4 regions of the Paenibacillus sp. W4I10 genome follow, and region 1 is predicted to be linked to each of the others. Evidence: riboswitches for the same ligand, from Rfam matches in the RefSeq annotation. Region 1 holds a riboswitch; each other region holds the start of a gene.
What was found. Region 1 has a riboswitch for cyclic di-AMP ahead of QF049_RS12995 (C40 family peptidase). Riboswitches for the same ligand answer to the same signal wherever they lie in the genome.

Region 1 (5,566 bases):
GGCCTATTTTTTGAACTATGCCTTTGCATGACCGCGGATTTCATTTATAATGGGGTTATGTTAGGGAGAGGAGGCAACACCATGGGGAACCAACCGGCAACAGAACAATTTTTTAATGATAAGCTGGCGGAATCGAAAGTTCATTTTGAACGTGCCCTGGATTGTAAACATACGGAATTCGATGACCTTTATCCCTATATGATTGAACATCCTCAATTTTTCTGGTACAAACGCTATGTTGCCTGGTCAGAATTACTGACGATTGTAGGCTTGTGCGAAGAGTTGTCCTTCTCTTGGAAAGAACAATTTACACCGCATCAAGTGGAGTACCTTGAAGAACGTGTGATGTCCGCCAAAGTGCTTGATTTTTGGTTCGAGAAGAACGACAGCAAAGAGCACGCGCAGCGGTAACTTTCAGTCGGGACATAATTTCGAATGACATGACAGTCCAATACAGTCACGTGAGACCTAAATGACATTTCATTTAGGTCTCTTTTTGTAAATAAATTTGGAATATAGGAGCCATGAAGATGATCAGTGATACAGAACTGGACGCCCTGCGTCTGTCAGGTGAGAAAGTAAGAGTAGTACGGGACGAGTTGGAATCTAACGATGTAACCGGGATTGTTGTTGCCTGGGATGGCGAGCAGGTACTTATCCGGCGTCAGAATCGACGTGTAGTTAAGCTGGATCGCAGTTACAAATATCAGCTGTTCAGCGAGCCTCGCCAGAGTCCACTTGGTGAGTAGCAATCGCTTATAATTGAGCAGGGACGATGAGCGTTTAAATGTTTGGAATTACCATGATTTCTTGGCATAATTGACTCACTCGGGAGAGAAGATAGGTACAGTGAGGAAGATCTGTAACTATAGCCGAGAGGGTGTGCTACGAGCCATGACATTGATGAATGATAAAGTTCATGCCTACAAGGATCAGATTGGAGCATTAAGCGATGTACTGCCAGGTGTGGTGAAGTCATATCATGAGTTTACCGGAGAATGTTTCCAACCTGGCGTGATTGATGCCAAGACAAAACAGCTAATTGCGCTTGGTATTGGATTGTTTGCCAACAATGAGGTATGTACCTTCTACCATGTAGAAGAAGCCCGTGCCAAGGGAGCAACAGATCAGGAGATTATGGAGACCGTAGCCGTGGCCGGAGCTGTTGGAGGAGGACATGCCCTGTCTCAGGGTGCGATGCGAGTGCAAAAGGCACTGCATTAATATAAAAAAACATTGTGAAACAGTAACAGGGTTATACTTCCCTTCAATATGGGAGTATAACCCTGCTTTTTTAAAGATCGTTTTTACTTTCTTTACTGTTTGCTTTTTTATTATACTTGTCCACATCAGCAAATTTCTCCATAACGGAGTAGTTTGCTGTATAGTTTATTGTGGAGTACCGTTCAGGACGAAATTCAATCTTAGAGCGATCAGTATCCCAGAAATATGTAATGGAATTATCGAAGGTCTTACTTCCAGGCTGACCATATTTATTCGTTAGCTCTTCCAGAATTTCATCAGAATCCTGACTATTTAACATACCAAAATAATATGTGGCCTCGTGGAGCAAGAAGTCATCTAATGGATATTCATCTGCTGCATTTTCCATTTCTTCAAGGCGCTGGTCCATTATTTTGTATATCTCTTCTTTCCTTGTTTCTGTTGTATTGGGGTTATTTAATTCCTCTGATAATTCCTTTCCTTCTTCCATCTTTTCCAGAATGCTATCATTGTCTAATAAATCAATAAAAACGTATTTGGCATCTGCTTTCTTACCCAGAACTACAAGATTAGAATATTCGATACTTTTCTCATGTTCATTATGTACGTCCTCTTCATAGCCTGAGTTCCCATTCTTTTCTTCGGCTGAAATGACTTTGTCGATCTTGGTCCCCCATGAAACATCTCTAAAATCTTTTTCGTTCTCACTACTGCAACCTAAACTACCTATTACTAAAATAGCAAAACTTAAAACAAACATTAACTTTTTCAATTGTTCTCCTCATCTCCTTTTATTTCCTAAAACATTTTACATTGTTTAAGAAAGCAGTTGAAGACAAAAAATGGTTAAACAAAAAAGGCATCCGGTTAATAACCGATGCCTTTTTGTATGTGAATTACATTTTACCTAACATTTTATCATACATAAACTGTCCAGTTACCCGACGTGCTGTTACGTAACGATCATTGAAGTATGGATTCGATAACTTCGTGATGCTTACACCTTTACTGCTGGAGGCATGAGCGAATTGTCCGCCGCCGATATATACACCTGTATGTGAAATGCCTTTGCCCATCGTATTGAAGAACACCAGATCACCTGTGCGAATGTTGCTTTTCGATACAGGCGTACCTGCTTTGGCTTGCTGCTGTGAAGTACGTGGCAATTCAATGCTGTATTTGTTGAAAAGATATCTCATAAAACCAGAACAGTCGAAGCCGGCTACAGTCGTGCCACCCCATTTGTAAGGTATACCTGTCATGTTGTTCACTACGGAGTTGATACTGCTTGCCTCTGTGCTTGTTGCCCCGGATGTAAATAATACAGCTGCTCCAAAAATGGAGATAATCAGTTTTTTCAAAATCAATGTTCTCCCTTCGATGCCTACGGAGTTAGCTAAGGGTTCGGTAGAAGGTTCCCTATATTTCCTATGTATAAGAATAATTCACCCAAATTGGTTCCCCCGTTTTCAAACATGAAACTCGGCAATGAATAATTAAGTTTTTGTAACTATTTGAAACTATATTGCATAAATGCGTAATTGTCAAACCCATTTAAAACCCTTCGTAATACCTCAATGTTAGCGGAATTAAGGTTTTTATATGAAAGAAGGGATCAAGTTTGGGAATCATTCATGACAAAAACGTCATTAATGATTCGTTTAAGACGAATTTGGATAAATAAATAGGTTTGTCATGAGTTAAAAGAACTATCCCGTTATGTAGAATTAGAGAGATTATATTCATTAAGTTGCATATATTGACAAAAATCGAATTTTTGCATATTATCTGATTATCCAATCCACATATTGGATTAAAATTGATTTTATTATGCGATAAATACAAATAAAGGAGGTTTGGGGGCGTATATCATAGGTAAAGTAGAAGTGGAAGATTTATAAAAATGAACATAGGAGAGTGTTACATTTGAAAGCGAAGAAAATAATTACTTTTGTCCTGGCATGTACGATGGTGTTCTCAGCAGTTGGAATGGCAGTTCTTCCTGTAGGGACGGTATCTGCTGCGGATGCATCGGGTACTACAGCGAGTATTTCTGATATTTTGAAGAACCAGCTGCCGGATGGAGGTTGGAGAAAAGATTATAAACAGACAAGTGGAGAGTGGGCGAAGTCCACGATTGACAACAAGGCTACATACTCAGAAATTAGAAGATTGGCGAAGGAATTTAAAAAGACAAATGATCCGCGATACTCCACAGCTGCAATCAAAGGAATTAACTTTTTGATCAACATGCAGTATTCAAACGGCGGATGGCCACAAGTTTACCAAAGCTCCGGATATCACAAGCACATTACCTACAATGATGATGCCATGATTAATGTAATGATCATGCTGGATGAAGTAGCAGCACGCAAAGGTGATTTCTCGTTTATCGACAGCACACTTGCTAACCGTAGTAAAAATTCAGTTGCCAAAGGTGTGGAGGCGATTTTGAATACACAAGTCGTTTCAGGTGGTAAGCTGACAGCATGGGGACAACAACATGATTCCAGTTCCCTTAAACCAGCGAGCGCAAGAATCTACGAAGTGCCATCGCTGACAGCTGGAGAGAGTGTAACGATTGTTAAATTTCTGAAAACCAGACCTGCTAACGCTAAAATTACCGCATCCATTAAAGGAGCGGAGGCTTGGTTTAACAAGGTGAAAATTACGGGGTACAAATATGAAAGAGCTAATGGAGATAGTAAAATTATCGCTGATTCCAAAGCTGCACCAATTTGGGCACGCTTCTATGAGATAGGAACGGATAGACCAATCTTTATTGGTCGTGACGGGGTAGTTAAATACAAATTAAGTGATATTGATAAAGAAAGAAGAGGCGGTTACGCATGGTATGGCAACTGGCCTTCCAAGCTGTAATTTGCAGTATGCTTCCGTTTTAATGAACCAAGCTATTAATAGTTAAAGGTAAAACCCGAATCGACATGGACGTCTGGTTCGGGTTTTATTGTTATTATTTTCAGTGTTGACATGATAGATTCCGCATGATATATTATTTCTTGTCGCCGATATTGATCACGGAGATACAATATGCGGTCGTGGCGGAATTGGCAGACGCGCACGGTTCAGGTCCGTGTGGGCTAACCCCCGTGGAGGTTCGAGTCCTCTCGACCGCATCTAATAAAAAGACTCCTTAAGCTAACGCTTAAGGAGTCTTTTTTTGCATTTTTTGATATAACATTAACTTAGATTTGAGTACTTAGTGCTTAGCTGCACGTACAGCAAATGTCTTCCATTAGCCATACGGAACGTTTATTGTGCTGCGGTAACATTAACGCTGTCAATATTCGGTCCTTCGGATCCGGTGGTGACCACTTTCAATGTATTGGTCCCCGTGTTCATGGGGACCTGTATTGTTTTTTCAACCCATGTGGACCAGCTTCCCGTAGCCGGAAAGGGCTCGTTGCTAATGACTTTGGTTCCGTTCACAAAAATGTCGATGTTCCGAGTGCCGCTTTCCAGCGCATAACGAAACTTTACATTTTTGGTGCCTGTAATCGTATTGTTAATGGCGTTCCATTGAATGGCTGAACCAGTCATTGCATTGAAGTTAACATACCCGGAGCCAGTGTAACCTGGGTAGATCGTTTCAATGGTAGCATCCGTAAGAGTTGTTCCGGTCTCGGCTTCATAAGTAGTGCCACTACCTGTATTTCCGCCGTTATTCCCGCCAGTAATGTTGGCAACAAACGTTGTTACGCTTTGAGGTGGGAGCTGTGCCGTGAAGGCTCCATTGGATACGTTAAGCGAGGCCCCGCTTGCCAGGTTGCGACTGCTGTCCGTAATCCATGAGGACACCGTGGAGGCATTACCATTTTGCAGAACGAATTTTTGGCTTGTGGCCGAAGTTCCACGGTTAATTGCTACGACAACGACCTTGTTATCCCCTTTGTAGGCAGAAACAAATGTGTTCGTATCCGGGTTTTTGGTTGCATCCACTCTGAGATAGCCAGGCCGTACAAATTTGGAGAAATGGGCCATATTATACCCGCGTTTGCTTATGGTACCGTCCTCTTTCATCGGACCATACTGTCTGCGGATGTACCACCACACATAGGCCTGGAAATCACCTTCTACCATGGCATTGTGCATGTGATAGGAAACTTCTAGTGCTTCAGGCCAGCGGTCTGCTGAATTGTTGTCACTGTTCGGAACATACACCTCAGTCATCCACAGTTCTTTGCCAGCTCCTTTTTGCTTGAAGAGAGGGTAGGCAAAATTCGAAATCTGAGTTCCGTACGTATGTGCTCCCAGAATGTCCATGTTGGCAAGGGCCTGCGGATCATTCAGGATTGGGTCGGATATGTTCTTTAAGTACTGG
Region 2 (5,566 bases), 2.1 Mb from region 1:
CAATCATCATCCTTTTATTACGATTGATTATACAACGGTTACGCTGCGTCTCACTTCATGGGATGCGGGTGGTATCACATCTGTAGATATCAAGGAAGCAGGGCAATATAACGAAGCTTATGACAAAATGAGGTCGGAATAACGAGGTCAGTTATTATCGCGCGGCCAGAAGTGAGTGAACCATACATGTCAGACTATAATCAGAAACAACCTCTTATTGCTGTCGTAGGCAGTCTCAATATGGATCTCGTGGTGAAGACAGACACGATTCCGGAAGAGGGAGAGACGGTGAGTGGTGAGGAGCTGCATTATCTCGCTGGTGGAAAAGGGGCGAACCAGGCTGTTGCCGCTGCGCGTCTGGGTGGACAGACTACGATGATCGGTGCGGTGGGATCGGACGGTTTTGGCGAACGTCTGCTGCACAGTCTGACGGAAAGTGGGGCAGATGCCTCGCAGGTTCGCATATTGGAAGACACGGTTACAGGGACGGCTTCCATCTGGCTCTCTCGGGGAGACAACCGGATTATCATTATTCCTGGTGCGAATGGGCAAGTGGTGCCAGCGATGCTGGAAGAAGCGGATACGGTAAAAAGCCTGACTGCAGCCGCAGCGGTGCTGCTGCAGCTGGAGATCCCGCTGCCAGCGGTTACCCGCGCCGCCCAACTGGCGGCTGAAGGCAGCGCACTGGTGGTGCTCAACCCGGCTCCCGCGGTGCCGGGTCTGCCCCAGGAGCTCCTGCGGTGCGTCGACGTTGTCACGCCGAACCGCAGTGAGCTTGCCGTGCTTACCGGCCGGGATCATCTCCGGCCGGAAGACCTGGATGCGGCGGTCGCAGAGCTCGCCGCATCCCTCGGGGCCGCTGTCGTCACGACGCTCGGCCCCGAGGGGGCTGTGTACGCGGCGGCGCCTGGTGGCCGCGTACAAGCAGGGCGTGCCGGCGCGTGCCGTGCGCCCGGCTACGCCGTAAGCGCCGTCGATACGACCGGCGCTGGCGATTGCTTCAACGGCGCGCTGGCGGTAGCCCTCGCGCGCGGTGAGACGTTGGACGCGGCCGTAGGCTTCGCCATGGGTGCGGCCGCGTTATCCGTGACAAAGCTCGGCGCCCAGTCCGGGATGCCGTCCGCACGTGAAGTTGAGGCCTTTCTGGCTGAGCATGCCGCAGAGGCTTAATAATTGATATAACAAAGAGGCTCTTATTCTCCCAAAAGGGGATTAAGCGCCTCTTTGTTATGCGTGTGCAGAGATTATTTCTTCTCTGACAGCCACATGGCAATATTGGCAATCTCTTCATCCTGCAGTTTGCCCTTGAAGGAAGGCATACCACCTTTACCTTTGACAATCGTAGTGTAGATCTTCTCCAGATCATCCTGACTACCGATGTTTGCCAGAGCAGGTCCTACGCCACCTTGAAGCTGATCCCCGTGACAGGAGATACAATTGGCTTTGACCAGTGCTTCAGCCTGTCCGGCATCCAATGTTACTTCCGGCATGGTTGGCTTGGCTTCTTCAGCCACTTCTTCTTTCCCTGGAAGCGTAAACATTAAAACAATAGCTAAAGCGCATGCTGCAAAAAATACTCCGCTCATGATCCATTTGTGCATCCCTTATGTCCCCTCCAGAATGAAAGATCATCTAACCTGAAACTATCCATATCATTATAACGGAACCTGTACTGACATCATAGCATTTTGTGGGAAATTTTTGAACTAATCACATAACAAGGCGCAAATTTGGTTGTTTTGCAATGCATTTTAATCACGAGGCCCTTCATAAACCATACAGTGAAAGGGCTTTAAGCCGTTTGGGGTCTGTCGTTCGTATGTATCCTGGGTGACAAATCCACTCTTCAGATAGACTTGAATGGCACGAGCATTCCAAGTGAGCACTTCCAGATCGATCTCATTCTTCGGATTTCGGCGAATGGCTTCCTGTACAATGGCCGTGACAAAAGCTGTGCCTTGACCCTGACCACACAGCTCTGGATGCATGCCAAGGCCAATCCGGGTTACCCCTTGAAGTGGGAAGTATTGAGCAAACCCACATATACGATCGTTCTGATCCAGGACGATCGCATATTGCTCTTGCCGCAGCTGTGCATCTCCGAATTCCACTTCCAGAGCTTTCATCTGCTCCCAGGGGAGCCAGCTGTAGATATTGTAAGGCGGGTCATACTGCCAACTGCAGATAAGCTCCGCATGTTCTTCTCGCATGGGTACAACGTGAAACGTCACAGGGGTTTCCTTCATACACCTGCATGCTCCTTTCCTTGAAACAGAACTCTTTGTCCACTCTACAAAAGAGATGTTCATTTAGCAAGTCTTCCTTCCCAAGAAAAAAAATGAAACAAAAGTTCCGGTAATTCCGTTTATATTATAACGGGATGGGTAAAAACATCATAAGGGCACGGACAAACGAACGCAAAATGGACTTGCTGATGTCGCAGGATATACCCCGAGTATAACTTGCAATATAAATAAGGATTGAAGCACAAAAAAACCGCCGGATACATTCCTGCGGAGAATGTACCGGGCGGTTCTGTTATGCTTCTTGCTTCGTTCCAGTATGGTTAATGGTTACAGCATCATGTTGCTCAGCTTGTCCCTAGTCAAGGGCCAGTGATTCATATGCGTCCGTGCTCATAATCCGTTTCGCGCCAACATAACGATTGGCCCAATAGTTTTCACTCAATGCACTGATCGTAACGCCTTTGGAAGAAGAGGAGTGTGCGAACTTTCCATCCCCTACAAAGATTCCTACATGGGATACGCCTTTACCTGTTGTATTAAAGAACACCAGATCGCCAGCTCTCATTTCCATGCGGGATACGGAATCGCCCATGTCGAATTGGGAACTGGATTGGCGTGCCAAATCAATACCCAACTTGTCGAATACATACCGTGTAAATCCGGAGCAGTCAAAGCCGTTAAGCGTTGTTCCCCCACTTTTGTATGTAGTTCCCATTGCTGAATCAATTACTGTGTCCATCTTTGAATCTGCGAATGCGCTACCTGCACCAAGCGATAAAGCGAATGTGATGCTAAGTACAGCTGCGGTTAATTTCTTCTTGAACAAGAGATATTCCCCTTCCAACGCCTGCGAGGTTAGCTTAAGGATTCGGTTGAAGGTCCCCTATGATCCCTCTGTAGCAAGATCAATTCACCCATAACTGGTTCCCCCGCTTCCCAGGTGCCAGGAATTTGGCTATGCTAGTTATGCACCTGCGAAATCAAGAAATGACGATTTAATTTTAAGTAGTTACAAATATGAATGTAAAGATTACAAAGTTGTTACTAAAAACTCACTGCGATTATTGTAACAGAGGAGTACGGCTTTGGCAACGTTTAACAACAAATTTAGCAAAAAAAACCTCGACCTTTGACGGGGAAAGGTTGAGGTCTGCCTATTTATAAGTACATATTAGGCCATGAGTTTAACATGTGATGGTAACAATTTTTAAACTATGTGCTCTCACCTTTGGATATTTTGGACTGCCATAATCGGAAATGGCTGCATATTTTCCACAGACTTAATAGACATCTGGCAAGTGGATACGTCTGTTGTAGTATAAGTCCGGTAAGTCCCGTTAATAACCATGAGGCTGAAGTGAATGCCCCAAAGACGAGCAGGTGTACTCCGCCCAGCAGGAGTGCAATGCCGATTACAGCGGTGAGATGACGCAGTGCAATCCAGAGTGCTTTGAGAGTACCGTGAGCCCCGCCTTCTCCTTCTGGTGCCGACACACCGAACTGCATGTAGAGTATGGCATGGTGGATGATCCAACCATATACAATCCAGGCAGCAACATAAGGTATACCAGGCAAAAGTAATTGAAGGGAATGAAATCCGTCCATGAGAATCGAGTAGAGCTTCGGTATGAGCCAGTAGGCGGGCAGAAGTATCAATAAAGTACGTATGGTGTGAAGCAGCAGCATCGGTTTCCACAGATTTTTGATTCCGCGGACAAAGGGGATGCGCTCTTCTGTAGAATTAAAGTGCTGAAGTGAGTAGAGCAGTCCTGCCTGAATGAGGGGGCTGATCAACATGCGAACCAGCAGCATGCCCCCTAGAATCCATAGATAACGATGAACCTCCGGATGGGTAGACAGGTTAAGTTGACTTTCCATTTTGAACAAAAGTGTACTCAGCTCCCCTGCATCAGCATCTGGATAGCGCAGGAGCAGCGGGATGACAGCCGATTGTACCATTCGATAGAAGAAATATCCCCAAATGAGTTGATAGAGAAATAAGAGTGCGGCAATGAACATATGCTGACGGACGAGAAACCAGCCTTCACGTATTTTCGCTTTCACCGTTTCCACCTCACCATGACAGACCTCCGAATATGGCTTCTATTAGTTTGGTTACACTCATGCTCCAGCGGGACTTCGCCCGCTCATCCAGTCCGGATTTCAGGAAATTGTTCATATGGCGGTTCTCCAGCACGATCGAGTACAGGGGATCGGTCATGGCCCAGGATACGGGGGATGTGTGAGTTAATTTATAGGTGATGCGATCTTCTTTACCATTCCATTGCTTGGTGAGGATATGCCCGTCTTCAAAAGCAATGCGAACAGGAACGGCGTTGTAATCACTCCCTTTTTTTGCGATCGTCACGGATGACTCGTACAATGTTTGGCCGTCTTTCTGTACAGGCGTAACACGAATCTTCTCTACAGCAAAGTCAGCCATCCCGTTACCATAGACATATTGATCAAAATAATCAGACCAGGAAGTGCGGGTCACTTGTTCCACAACGTTCTGAAAATCAGCCGAAGTGGGATGTTTGAAGCGGTACTTCTTCACATAGGTAGAGAGAATACGTTCCATCTTTTTTGCACCGACTTGATGTTCGATACCAAGCAACACAAGCTTGCCACGTGTATAGACATTGGCTGCATACTCATTCTGTGAATCAAACTTCCAGGATTCTTGTGTTAAGGATGAAGGAGACGTAATCAGTCCCGATTGTACCGGCAGATTCGGTATCAATCCATATTCCTGCTCCATCAGTTTGTCTTCTGCATAAGAAGTGAACCCCTCATCCAGCCAGGCTTCCTCGAATTCGTTGCTGGCAACCATGCCGTAGAAGTACTGGTGTCCAATCTCGTGGACTACGGTACGTTCCAGGTCATAACCTGGGGTAGTATCATCGGCTCCAAAGGCCGTAACTAGCGTAGGGTATTCCATACCTCCAGCACCGTTCCCCGCTTTGGGTGGAACTACAATGGATAAGGTTGCGTAAGGATACGGGCCAAACCATTTGCTATAATTAGCTAGTGCGGCCTTCGCGGCGTAGAAATAACGTTCTTTCAGATCCTGATGAGCAGGGTCCAGATATAACTTGATTCGTACACCAGGCACATTGGGTGCGGAGAATGGCTCCTCTGCGTACACAAAATCGGGTGAGGCTGCCCATGCGAAGTCATGCACATCATCGGCGTAGAATTGATAGACCTTTTCTCCGTTCTTCACCACGGCTTGCTGCGTTGGAAATCCGGTAGCAGCCACTTTGTATGTTTCAGGCACCCGAATACGTACACTATATATACCGAAGTCAGCGTAAAAC
Region 3 (5,566 bases), 680 kb from region 1:
TCCTTCAAGAGAATCATTGTCTACTGCGGGCATGGCCCCTTCCCTTGGAGAAGCACATAGTTCCATGAAAGTTCCGCAGAATGCTGCATGGTGGAAGAAATTCCTCGCCTTTGTAGGCCCAGGATACCTCGTTGCCGTAGGTTACATGGACCCCGGGAATTGGGCAACAGATATCGCAGGCGGCTCGCAGTTCGGGTATACCCTGTTATCCGTTATCCTGTTATCGAACCTGATGGCCGTTGTCCTTCAGTCGCTGGCTGGCAAGCTCGGCATCGTCACTGGACGGGATCTGGCTCAAGCCTGTCGTGAACGATTCAGCATGCCTGTTGTCATGATGTTATGGATTCTGTGTGAACTGGCCATTGCAGCTACCGATCTGGCTGAGGTCATAGGTTCTGCCATCGCATTAAAGCTGTTATTTAACATACCCATGTTATACGGCGTTATCATCACTGCAGTTGATGTACTCCTGATTCTTGTACTGCAAAACAAAGGCTTCCGCGCTTTGGAAACTCTCGTCATTGTGCTGATGGCAACCATTGCCCTCTGCTTCGGTATTGACCTGTTTCTGGCAAAACCGGATATGGGCGGTGTTCTCCATGGTTTTGTACCAAATGTTGAGATTCTGCAAAACCCGGCTATGCTCTATATTGCCATTGGTATTATAGGAGCAACCGTGATGCCGCATAATCTGTATCTGCATTCTTCCATTGTGCAGACGCGTCAGATCGAACAGACACCACAGGGTAAAAAAGAAGCTATTCGGTACTCGACCATGGATTCTACAATCGCGTTGACACTCGCCCTGTTCATCAATGCGGCCATCCTGATTGTATCTGCTGCTGTATTCCACAGTGCTGGTATGACGCAGGTTGCCGAGATCGCAGATGCCTATCATCTGCTGACACCTCTATTGGGTACTACGGTTGCAAGTATTCTGTTCGGTGTGGCGCTATTAGCATCAGGTCAGAACTCTACCCTTACAGGTACACTCGCTGGGCAGATCGTTATGGAAGGTTTCCTGAACATTCGAATTCCGGCTTGGCTGCGCAGACTGGTCACACGTCTGATCGCCATCATCCCGGCGGTAATTGTGACAGCCATTGCAGGAGAACATGGCACAGAAGAACTGCTCATTTTGAGCCAGGTCGTGCTGTCTCTTCAATTGCCCTTTGCTGTAATTCCCCTGGTGATGTTCACAAGTGATAAAAAAAGCATGGGTGCATTCGCCAACAAAATGTGGCTCAAAATCATCTCATGGTTCATTGCAGCTGTTATCGTTGTGCTGAATGTATATCTGATCATTCAAACGATCCGGCTATTCTAATCTCGTTCTAATCGACTAAATACTAAAAAGGCTGATCAACTCTGGTATGCAATACCCAAGTTGATCAGCCTTTATTGTTGCAATACAGCAACATGTTTCCTTTTATAGTAAAACTCAAACTCCAATAAACAACCATCTAAATCTAATCCTGATTTGGTATCAGTAATGGCAGGAGTTGATCCAATGAATCCACAGTCCAATCCGCACGTTTGTCATCCGATAGTTCTGGCTGGAATCTTCCGTAACCCTGCATAATTCGAATCGTACGCATGCCCAGCTTCCGAGCAGGTATAATGTCGTTATCGATCCGATCGCCGATCATGACGGCTTCCTCCGGTTTACAACCGGCCTGCTTCAAGGCCACAGCGTATAACTCAGGGTCTGGCTTGGACACTCCTTCTTCAGCCGAACATGCCAGAACATCAACATACTTCCGCAACCCGTAGCTCTCCAGTCTCTCTTCCGTTCCAGGACTCTGATTGGCAATAATACCAATGCGATAATGCCGTGACAACTGCTGAAGAACGGAATCCGCTGAAGGAAAAGGACGTTCAAGATCTTTTTGAAACTTCAACTTGTCCTGAATCTGTTTCTGGTGTCCCTCGTCTTCAACAAATGTGCGAATCGCCACTCTCATAGGCCATTGCTCATATTTCTGGTAACAGTTCGCGAACAGTTCGCGTACCGCCTCAATCTTCACCGGATACCCCAATGCACAGGCTTCGCGGACGAACTGTCCGATAATATCATCAACCGGCTCCCATTCATCCACCAGCGTATCTCCAACATCAAAAAACAACCATTTCAATCCACCTACATCCGGCACGCCAATTCCTCCTTGTAAGCCACAGGTGATTCCTGATCCTAATCTAAAAGTTCGCGTTCACCTTTAAACCCATAAAAAAGAAGACTCACCATCATGCATGAGTCTCCTCAAACTTCCGTTTATCGATACATTCAATTATAACAGGCACCTTACACCTGAGCAATCACAAGCTATGGCATTAACCATTGAGGAGAAAGCCAACTTCCCCATTGAGCGAATATACAATCCGGTCTGCGCCCATGCCCCGATAGATGCCCTTAGGATGACTCTGCTCCGTAATGACGCACAGGGATTTCGATGTCCATGAACGGCAGATCTGTAAATAACGACAGGTCAGATTCAGGCTGTTCTCGAAAATAAACACGTTGCCTACGCTGCCCTGCGGCAAAAACCATTTTTGAGCTGCAGCCGTATTCATGCGAATGACATGTTCTACTCCGATTCTACGGAGTCTGCGCTCTTCCCCTGCACTGTTGGTTAGAACGGCAAACGGCATTTTTTTGTACATCAGCAATTTGATAAATTTGCGTCCTGCTTCATTTGGAGCAGTCACTAAGATCATCTCAGTATCCATCATTCGTTCCTCCCTTGGCGTGAAAAGACAACAAAAAAGAAGCGTGGGGGACCAAGGCCTCCCGAACGCTTCTTAAATAACCCATGGCGAAAACACCATGAACCAGCGTACGGCTTGTTGCCTCTCCCTTTAACGCTTACGAGGTTAGCTGACGGATTCGGGCGCGAGAGTCGCCCTATTTCCGGCTGTCACCGGAAAATTCACCCCATGAATGCCTACTGTCCTGGACAGCGCATTCTGTTGGTTCCCCCGTTTTCCACTCATCAATGAATGGAAACTCAGCGATTAAAACATCGTTCGTATATCTTAAGGATAAGATCGAGCGATATTATCGTTTGTTACGTTTTTCAGGTACAATTTAGTTTAAATTGAAATTACGTTATGAATCATACACCCGCGTCATGACGGTGTAAAGTCCGTACAGATCACCGAATCGACAGATTTTCGGCAATACTCACATATAATAGCGCTTACAATAAGGTCATACTCTATCCATCTCTTTAAATCTATCTATTTCTCACTCTGACGAAAATCACTTCGCAATTCATTCACGTATTCTGCACAACTTGCCTGTTTTGATGCTTATAACACCATATTAGTTTTGCAATATTTAATTGTAACCAATATAATATAAGAAAGAGTAAATAAATGGAGGCGATTTAGATGACAGTCTACGATTACAAAGTGAATACCCTTCGCGGTCAAGAAGTTGAAATGTCCGACTACCGTGACAAAGTGCTCCTGATTGTGAATACGGCAAGCTCATGCGGACTTACCCCTCAATTCAAAGGTCTGCAAGAACTGCAAGACAAGTTTCAAGATGCTCCATTTGAAGTTCTTGGTTTCCCAAGCAACCAGTTTGCACAGGAAAAAGGATCTTCCGACGATATTGCCGAGTTCTGTCAGATGAATTATGGCGTAAGCTTCCCTATGTTTGAGAAAATTGATGTGAACGGCTCAAGCGCTCACCCTCTCTTCCAGCACCTTAGCACAGAAGCTCCTGGCCTGCTCGGCTCCAAAGCAATCAAATGGAATTTCACCAAATTCCTCGTGGATCAGAACGGAGAGGTAATTAAACGTTATGCTCCCAAAACAACACCGGACAAGATTGAAGAAGATATCAAAAACTTGCTGCAAAAATAATACATTGGCCACCCACAGCCGGAAGGTAGAGCAGTCTTGCCCCGGTAATGGATGGCTTTTTTTCTCAACTTTGATGTCATACTGTTCGAAAAAGACAAAAAAAAGAAGCTTTCCAATAACGGAAAGCTTCTTTTTAATCGTTCATATGATGCGGTCGAGAGGACTCGAACCTCCACGGGCATACGCCCACTACCCCCTCAAGATAGCGTGTCTGCCATTCCACCACGACCGCATGTCGTAAATAATCGGCAACAGAATTGATTATACCGGGTTCAGAACTAAAAGTAAAGTATTTTTTAATACTACTTTTTCAGCTAGGCATTTTCATCAAAAATCGCATAATCTCGTCATCTTTACCCATGAACTGCATATTATTAGATTTGATCCCCTCTTTTTCGGTAAGAGCCGATCTTGTTGATTCATTTATATGTAGTCCTTCCTTATATATGGCCCTCCCTGCACTTCGCCACAAAAATAACATAATGAGTTATATAAAATAACACAAATATTAAATTCCAGATTTAATCCATTAAATTTCACTGATACCATTGACAAAAAGCGGACATTTATGGGATGATAACTATCATATAATTCGGACTTTTAAACATAAAGCAAACAAAAAGGAATATTAATGTTACTTTAAGTGACATTTAACGAACACAGGAGGCGAATGATTGTGAACCGTGGGAATAAGCTGCTCGATTATGTCAAACTGCTTGATTCCTCTATTCAGGTTGGAGGGTTCACCCATTCCTTCGGCATGGATATCCATATCAGGGAGGGTACCATTCGTAATGCTAAAGATCTCGAATCATTCATGCGTTGTCAGTTGCATCCCAGCATCGTTCGTCTTGAAGGTATGGCCATCAAAGGCATCTATACCGCAGCAGATCACAAGGATACATGGCGGATAGCTCTAATCGACAAGCTCGTCCATGTTCAGCGAACCCCTAGAGATCTCAGAGAACAAGCTGCCGCCATGGGTAAACGATTGATCAGACTCGCACGCGCTCTGCACCCCTGGATTGAATTCAGCCAGCTCGAACAGATCTTTGCCAAATACGATTCGGTTGGCTGCCTCTCCACTGTTCACGCCTGGATTAACCACCACCTCGACATCCCAGTCGAGGAGGCGGTCCTTGGTTACCTGCATTCAGCCATGAATGCCTGCATAACCGAAGCCTCCAAAGTCATTCCCCTGAAAAACGATACAACCAAGGATCTGATGGGCCGCCTGGCCACAGATCTGGAGAATGAATGGAAGACCGTCAGCGCCTCGGCTGCGGATGGACTGGCACAGCCAACCTCGATGTCCATGAAATCGTTTTTCCCCAGTTTCCATATGCTTGGAGCTGGACTTCATGCCTACAGGGCCTAATCCTCTTCCGCCTCATACCTGCTCCCCTTCATTCAGACAAACTAAAAAACACGCGGCAACCTCCTTGCCGACGTGTTTTTTTGTCATTTTATTTGTTTTATTTACGTATTTACGCCATTTATAATCACAAAATACACTATTTTCCGTCTTTTTTAATTGTTAGATGACGAATTTACGTATATAATGAAACATACAGCTCGCATTTCTATATATTCTACATGAAGAAAGGGCGGCTGAATACTACATTCTAACCAGGGGTGAACCCTTTTGAACAAGAAAAAACCAGTTACTCCGTTCGGATGGGCCATCAAACGACGG
Region 4 (5,566 bases), 2.2 Mb from region 1:
TTCCTGCTGAGCAGACCAATCCTGTACCAGACCTTCACGATTCCGCTCAGCCTGTTCCATACGATTCTGCTGCAGGCGGGACAGGGTCTGATGTGCTTTAACATGCGCCTGTCTGGTCTTGGCGCTTTGCGGTTCATAGGGAACCTGTATCAAATCGTCCACTGGGGAATCGGCAAGCAGCCGGAACTCAGTCCCTTTAATGACCGCAGCATCCAACTGGAGGCCTTCCACCCGAAAAGTCACATCGCCACCGTATGACTTCCGAACGACCAAGTCTCCGATATTCATCAACGTAATCACCTCTACCCCATCGTATGGGCAAAGACCCGGTTTGGTTCATTCAAATTTTACAGCGCTGCACGTACCCCTGCTTCCCACATTACGGTGCTGAGTGTAGCGTACTCCTGCAGACTCAATGTCTCTCCGCGTCGAGACGGTTGAATACCTGCCTGCTCCAGCAGAATGTCTGCCTGTTCCCGGTTCTCCTTTGTGAAGAAGCGTGCCTTCAAGTTGTTTGAGATTGTTTTTCTCCGCTGGGCAAAAGAAGCCTGTACCACTTCGAAGTAGTGTGCTTCATCCGGAATCTCCACTGGCGGTTGCTCACGCACTTTCAGCTTAATAACAGCTGATTCCACATTAGGTTGCGGAATGAAGACTGTAGGAGGCACAATACACACAAGCTCCGGCATACTGTAGTACTGAACTGCGATGCTCAGACTGCCGTAGTCTTTTGATCCCGGTGCAGCAGCCATGCGTTCAGCCACTTCTTTTTGGATCATGACAACAATGCTGTCTACCGGCAGCTTCTCTTCCAACAGTTTCATCATGATTGGAGTCGTTACATAATAAGGCAGGTTAGCCACGACACTGACTTTGTCCACGGATGCAAAATCCGTATTAAACAACTCAGCCAGATCAAGCTTCAGCACGTCCCCATGATGAACACGTACATTCGAATAAGGCTGCATCACTTCTCCCAGGATGGGGATCAAGCGCTGATCAATCTCTACGGCTGTGACAGGACCGGCTACCCGAGCCAGCCGCTCTGTAAGGGCTCCAATACCCGGCCCGATCTCCAATGCGCCCTTGGACTCGTCCAAATCGGCCGCATTAACGATTTTATTCAGTATATTTTGATCGATCAGAAAGTTCTGACCCAGGCTTTTCTTAAATGAGAATCCGTGTCTTTGAATAATTTCTTTGGTTCGCTTGGGCGTTGCAATTTCTATCGTCTCTTCCATGTCCTTCATATGCTCACAACCCTTCACGTTCAATTTGCGCTAATGCTGTAGAGAACTCTTCCCGTGTAATCTGAAATACACTGAGACGTTTGTGGAACTGCTTACCGTTACAATATCCGATGCCCAGCAGATTGCCCATCTCCATGCGACGTGCAGCAGCCTGCGGATGCACAATAAGTCCTGCCGCTATCAGGTCCTCCCAATCGATCAGGCTCGGAGCACCTTCGTATGAAGTATGTACACGCGCCAGAGCATGACGGATCGCCTCTGGTGAGGCATTCTCCACTCCAATGTCTCCTTTGCGCGTTGCATCGGCTTCCGGAATGAAGGCATGTTTGCAGCCAGGGACCTTATTCGCAATAATTTTACGAATGCGTTCGCCAGCATGATCCGGATCTGTCAGTACAATGACTCCCCGTCTCTCCTGAGCAAGCGCAATCCGCTTCAGAATGCGTTGGTTGATGGCTGATCCACCTGTTTCTATTGTATCGGCTTCAACGGCCCGACGGATGGCTACCGTATCGTCACGGCCTTCCACCACAATGACTTCTTTTATCATGTTCCATTTCTTCCTTTCTAACGCAAAAAGAAGAGGAATATCCTCTTCTCTGCCAAACGGCGGGGGAGACTGAATTCAGACTCCTCCGCCGCATATTCCGCATGAATCATTCATGCAACTATTTTATAGCATTCCCATTTCAAAGTAAAACGATTTTAGTTCGCTTCCGGCTTCACCGGACCGATCACGTAGACCGTCTTGCCTTTCTTACGTCCAAAATTCAGGGCATGCTTCACACTGTCATAATACACATCAATTTTGTTGCCTTTAATGGCACCGCCTGTATCTTCCGCACGACGGAATCCCAGACCTTCGATATATACCCACCAGCCAATTGGAATGACTTTGGGATCAACCGCAATGGTGCGTCCTTCCGTTACACGAGTACCGGAAGCTGTTTTAGTTCCAATGCCAGGCTCTTCGGAAGAGTAGGCAGTCATGGATACATTTTTAAGTACTTTGGAGTATTTAAAAGAAGTCCCGGATACGGTAATTACTTTGCTGCCCGAGGCAGATGTTTTCTTCGAGTTCGTTGTTGTAGCCTTTTTGGTTGTTGAAGTCTGAGCTGATACGGTCTGAATCTCTGGTTCTTTCACGACCGGTTTTGCTTTGGTGCCGACAGCAATCACTTTATCTACACGATTATTCGCGACAGATTTGCCGACCATTTTTTTGGAGACCAATTCTCCATCCTGAAATACCTTTTCGATGTGCTGTACAAGTTTGCCTTCTTTGCCGTTCACAACGACACGGTTATCCCCTTTGTACAAGCTAGGGTCAGCCGTTTTAATTACTTTGTAAGCGATCGGATGTTCTACATCCACTGTACGCTTTGTTACGCGCACTACACGAATCTTCATATCCGCTTTGATCGAAGTTCCAAGCGCCGGATACACTTTATCATTACTTTCAACTTGAATACCTGATTTTTGAATTGCATCTTCTACCGATGAATCGGTTGTATACAGAGTCTTGGTGTCTCCGTCTGCCGTAATGTTAACTGGAACGGCCCGCTCAATAACGATTCGGTCTCCATCTGTAATCGCCCCATTCATGGACATGGATACCTTATCGTGAGGGCTGACTGTGATCGACTGCTCCTCCAGCATTTCCTGAAGCATTCCTGTACGAGTCTCTACCACCTGAGCTTTGCCATCAATAACCAGTGAAATTTGTTTCCCGGCCTGACCGTAAACGACTAACAAGATCATGATTGTAAGCGCAATTGAGAAAATCGCGATCAATGCCATTTGACGCATGTTCTCATGCTTCCACCGCAACGCGAAAGACTTACTGGATGATCGTGACTCATGGGTCTCTTCTGGTTGGAATGTGCCCACTTCTCCGTCCTCCTTCATAGCCTCGCCGTCTAAAGTAATGCATGATGTCTTTGACGTGACTATACCAAATTTTCTACAGAACACAGATTGGACCAACATAATCCGGTTCTGCACCATGAATCAATCTTCGCAACATGATGTCATCCTCCTGAATACCTACCGTATGATGACAATATTTCTTTTATTCAAAAACAAAAAAGCCAAAGAAAGAGTGTAAGAGGAACTCTTTCGTGGCTTCCGAATGATTTTGAATATCGGAAATTCATGCACGAGGTTGCCTCTCTTTTTCCGCTTGCGAGGTTAGCTGTCGGGTTCGGGCGAAAGAGAGCCGCCCTATCTTGGGTCACCCGCTCATGGCGGACGCCCTTGAATTCACCCCGAGACCCAAAGAAGAAATCAAATACGACTTCGCAGTTCCCTTCGCTGCTTTTGGGTCAGCGAACGTTGCGCATCGGCCAAATACACCGATGTTTAAGCCCTATTGGTTCCCCCGCTCTCCGTTAACGGAGACTCAGCGAGACTGATTCATGAAAGTAATGTTGTTTCATCGGAAAGTGTCCCTTTGTTCATCCCCCGAACATCTGTCCAATTTTCCGCACAACAATTCACTGAAAAGATGATATCCTGTTTTGATGCATGTTGTAAAGCGTTGATCAAGTACGTTTTTCTGAATATTTGGTTAAAATATTGTAATATTCTTGATTTATTTGGATCAAAGGGCAAATTACCTCCGCTTACCTGCCTTTTTCACCTCATTTGCTCGTTTTTTTAACGAATTCCAAATCGTTCCATGGCATTTTTGGTTGTTATTGCAGCAATTTCCTCCACCGAAATGCCTTTAATTTCCGCAGCAGCCTCTGCAACCAGACGTACATGCGCTGTCTCATTTCGCTTTCCACGATAAGGGTGAGGTGTCAAATATGGAGCATCTGTTTCAATGAAAAACCGGTCCATAGGAACCTTCGCCAGCACCTCTTTTGGCTGCTTTGCATTTTTGAATGTGATCGGTCCTCCGAAGGAGAGATGGAAGCCCATATCGAGACAACTTTTGGCTGTTTCCCAGCTGCCCGAGAACGAGTGCATCACACCACCAACTTCACCCGCTTTCTCTTCACGCAAAATTCTTATGATATCCTCATGTGCATCCCGATTATGGATGACAATCGGCATGTTTACTTCACGCGCCAAAGCAATTTGTTGTCGTAATACGCGATGCTGTATTTCTTTTGGTGAAGTATCCCAATGATAATCCAATCCAATCTCACCGATCGCAACCACTTTTTCATGTTTGCATAAAGATGCAATCCACTCCAAATCGCCCTCCTGCATTGTGATCGCATCTACGGGATGCCACCCTACAGCTGCATATATAAAGTCATATGTTTCAGCGAGTTTCATTGTGGTTGGAATTGTCTCCCGGTTAAAACCAATGTTGATCATGCGACCAACTCCTGCATCCACAGCACGCTGAATCATGTCCTCGCGGTCCTCGTCGAATTGTGGTGCATCCAGATGTGTATGTGTGTCGAACAGCATCATGTCTGTATCTCCCTTCATGTCGAAATAACGACTATCTTCTTTTTCAAAATCAAATTTGTAAAATTCAATAATTCAATGACTCATACATAAAACATTTTGGGTATCTGTGTATTACATCATTACGTTTGTTTCTTCACAACTACAATATATAGAAGATATACGGATATTCTGATCTATATATTGCTAATTGTGCTCATTCTTCCTGCTTGCATTTACAAAATTATGTCGATCTACATATACGCCCCATTAAAGCAGATTACTGTATCATGAAAAATAGCTCTTTTAGAAAGTGTTTTGATATCGAAATTCTTCATCGGATTATACCCACACGATTACAAGAAATAGGGGCGTATATGTGACGGTAATTCGTGAATAATCGCATCCACCTTGTTTTGCGGGTAATACAAATGATGTTTCCCTCGGTGAAGCCCACTGATGGAACGGACAATGTCAGATACTTCTGACAACTCACGTAAATTGTCCTGTCGATCCAGAAGAAGAATCTGCTTATCTGTAGATTCATCCGGACGAAACACATCATACGGATTATCCGAGGGAAAATCAATTTCAAGATCATATTCGGGATCGAGACCAGCCTGTACAAAAGCTTCCCGAATCTCTTCCATCATTGTCAAGTCGACCTGTTCAAGCTCTACATACTTATATAACTTGCGATCCATAAAACGTTCGCATAACTCACTTAGAACAGTATCGTCCTCCTTGCGCCACTGCGTAAATGCCGTCTGAATTAAGGCTTCATCCAACTGCAAATATTCATCTACGGATAATTCTCCTGCAAATAATTGAGGGAGTGGATCAATCATGAAGCGAAATTTAAAACCATGCTGTATGAGTGTTTTTGCTCGCTTGAATATTTGCCGCAATAT

Region 2: it holds a riboswitch for cyclic di-AMP, as region 1 does, so the genes downstream of both, QF049_RS22885 (C40 family peptidase) here and QF049_RS12995 (C40 family peptidase) in region 1, are expected to answer to the same signal.
Region 3: it holds a riboswitch for cyclic di-AMP, as region 1 does, so the genes downstream of both, QF049_RS16380 (HAD family hydrolase) here and QF049_RS12995 (C40 family peptidase) in region 1, are expected to answer to the same signal.
Region 4: it holds a riboswitch for cyclic di-AMP, as region 1 does, so the genes downstream of both, QF049_RS23270 (resuscitation-promoting factor) here and QF049_RS12995 (C40 family peptidase) in region 1, are expected to answer to the same signal.

The regions. Positions count from the first base shown of each region.
Region 1 is NZ_JAUSXX010000001.1:2,941,030-2,946,595, reverse strand. Features, by position in the region: gene QF049_RS13015 (hypothetical protein) at 82-411, shown strand; gene QF049_RS13010 (hypothetical protein) at 531-749, shown strand; gene QF049_RS13005 (carboxymuconolactone decarboxylase family protein) at 895-1,224, shown strand; gene QF049_RS13000 (hypothetical protein) at 1,295-1,996, opposite strand; gene QF049_RS12995 (C40 family peptidase) at 2,121-2,585, opposite strand; cyclic di-AMP (ydaO/yuaA leader) riboswitch at 2,591-2,722, opposite strand; gene pelA (pectate lyase) at 3,151-4,104, shown strand; tRNA gene QF049_RS12985 (tRNA-Leu) at 4,278-4,361, shown strand; gene xynC (glucuronoarabinoxylan endo-1,4-beta-xylanase XynC) at 4,498-5,566, opposite strand, start outside.
Region 2 is NZ_JAUSXX010000001.1:5,075,670-5,081,235, reverse strand. Features, by position in the region: gene QF049_RS22905 (4a-hydroxytetrahydrobiopterin dehydratase) at 1-142, shown strand, start outside; gene rbsK (ribokinase) at 187-1,170, shown strand; gene QF049_RS22895 (c-type cytochrome) at 1,245-1,601, opposite strand; gene QF049_RS22890 (GNAT family N-acetyltransferase) at 1,752-2,246, opposite strand; gene QF049_RS22885 (C40 family peptidase) at 2,602-3,072, opposite strand; cyclic di-AMP (ydaO/yuaA leader) riboswitch at 3,076-3,213, opposite strand; gene QF049_RS22880 (hypothetical protein) at 3,459-4,310, opposite strand; gene QF049_RS22875 (M1 family metallopeptidase) at 4,321-5,566, opposite strand, start outside.
Region 3 is NZ_JAUSXX010000001.1:3,620,160-3,625,725, forward strand. Features, by position in the region: gene QF049_RS16370 (Nramp family divalent metal transporter) at 32-1,327, shown strand; gene QF049_RS16375 (HAD family hydrolase) at 1,470-2,153, opposite strand; gene QF049_RS16380 (HAD family hydrolase) at 2,332-2,730, opposite strand; cyclic di-AMP (ydaO/yuaA leader) riboswitch at 2,846-3,021, opposite strand; gene QF049_RS16385 (glutathione peroxidase) at 3,391-3,870, shown strand; tRNA gene QF049_RS16390 (tRNA-Leu) at 4,020-4,102, opposite strand; gene QF049_RS16395 (urease accessory protein UreF) at 4,547-5,248, shown strand; gene QF049_RS16400 (hypothetical protein) at 5,516-5,566, shown strand, end outside.
Region 4 is NZ_JAUSXX010000001.1:5,151,467-5,157,032, forward strand. Features, by position in the region: gene yabG (sporulation peptidase YabG) at 1-288, opposite strand, end outside; gene rsmA (16S rRNA (adenine(1518)-N(6)/adenine(1519)-N(6))-dimethyltransferase RsmA) at 348-1,250, opposite strand; gene rnmV (ribonuclease M5) at 1,255-1,800, opposite strand; gene QF049_RS23270 (resuscitation-promoting factor) at 1,956-3,140, opposite strand; cyclic di-AMP (ydaO/yuaA leader) riboswitch at 3,414-3,667, opposite strand; gene QF049_RS23275 (TatD family hydrolase) at 3,909-4,679, opposite strand; gene QF049_RS23280 (HD domain-containing protein) at 5,012-5,566, opposite strand, start outside.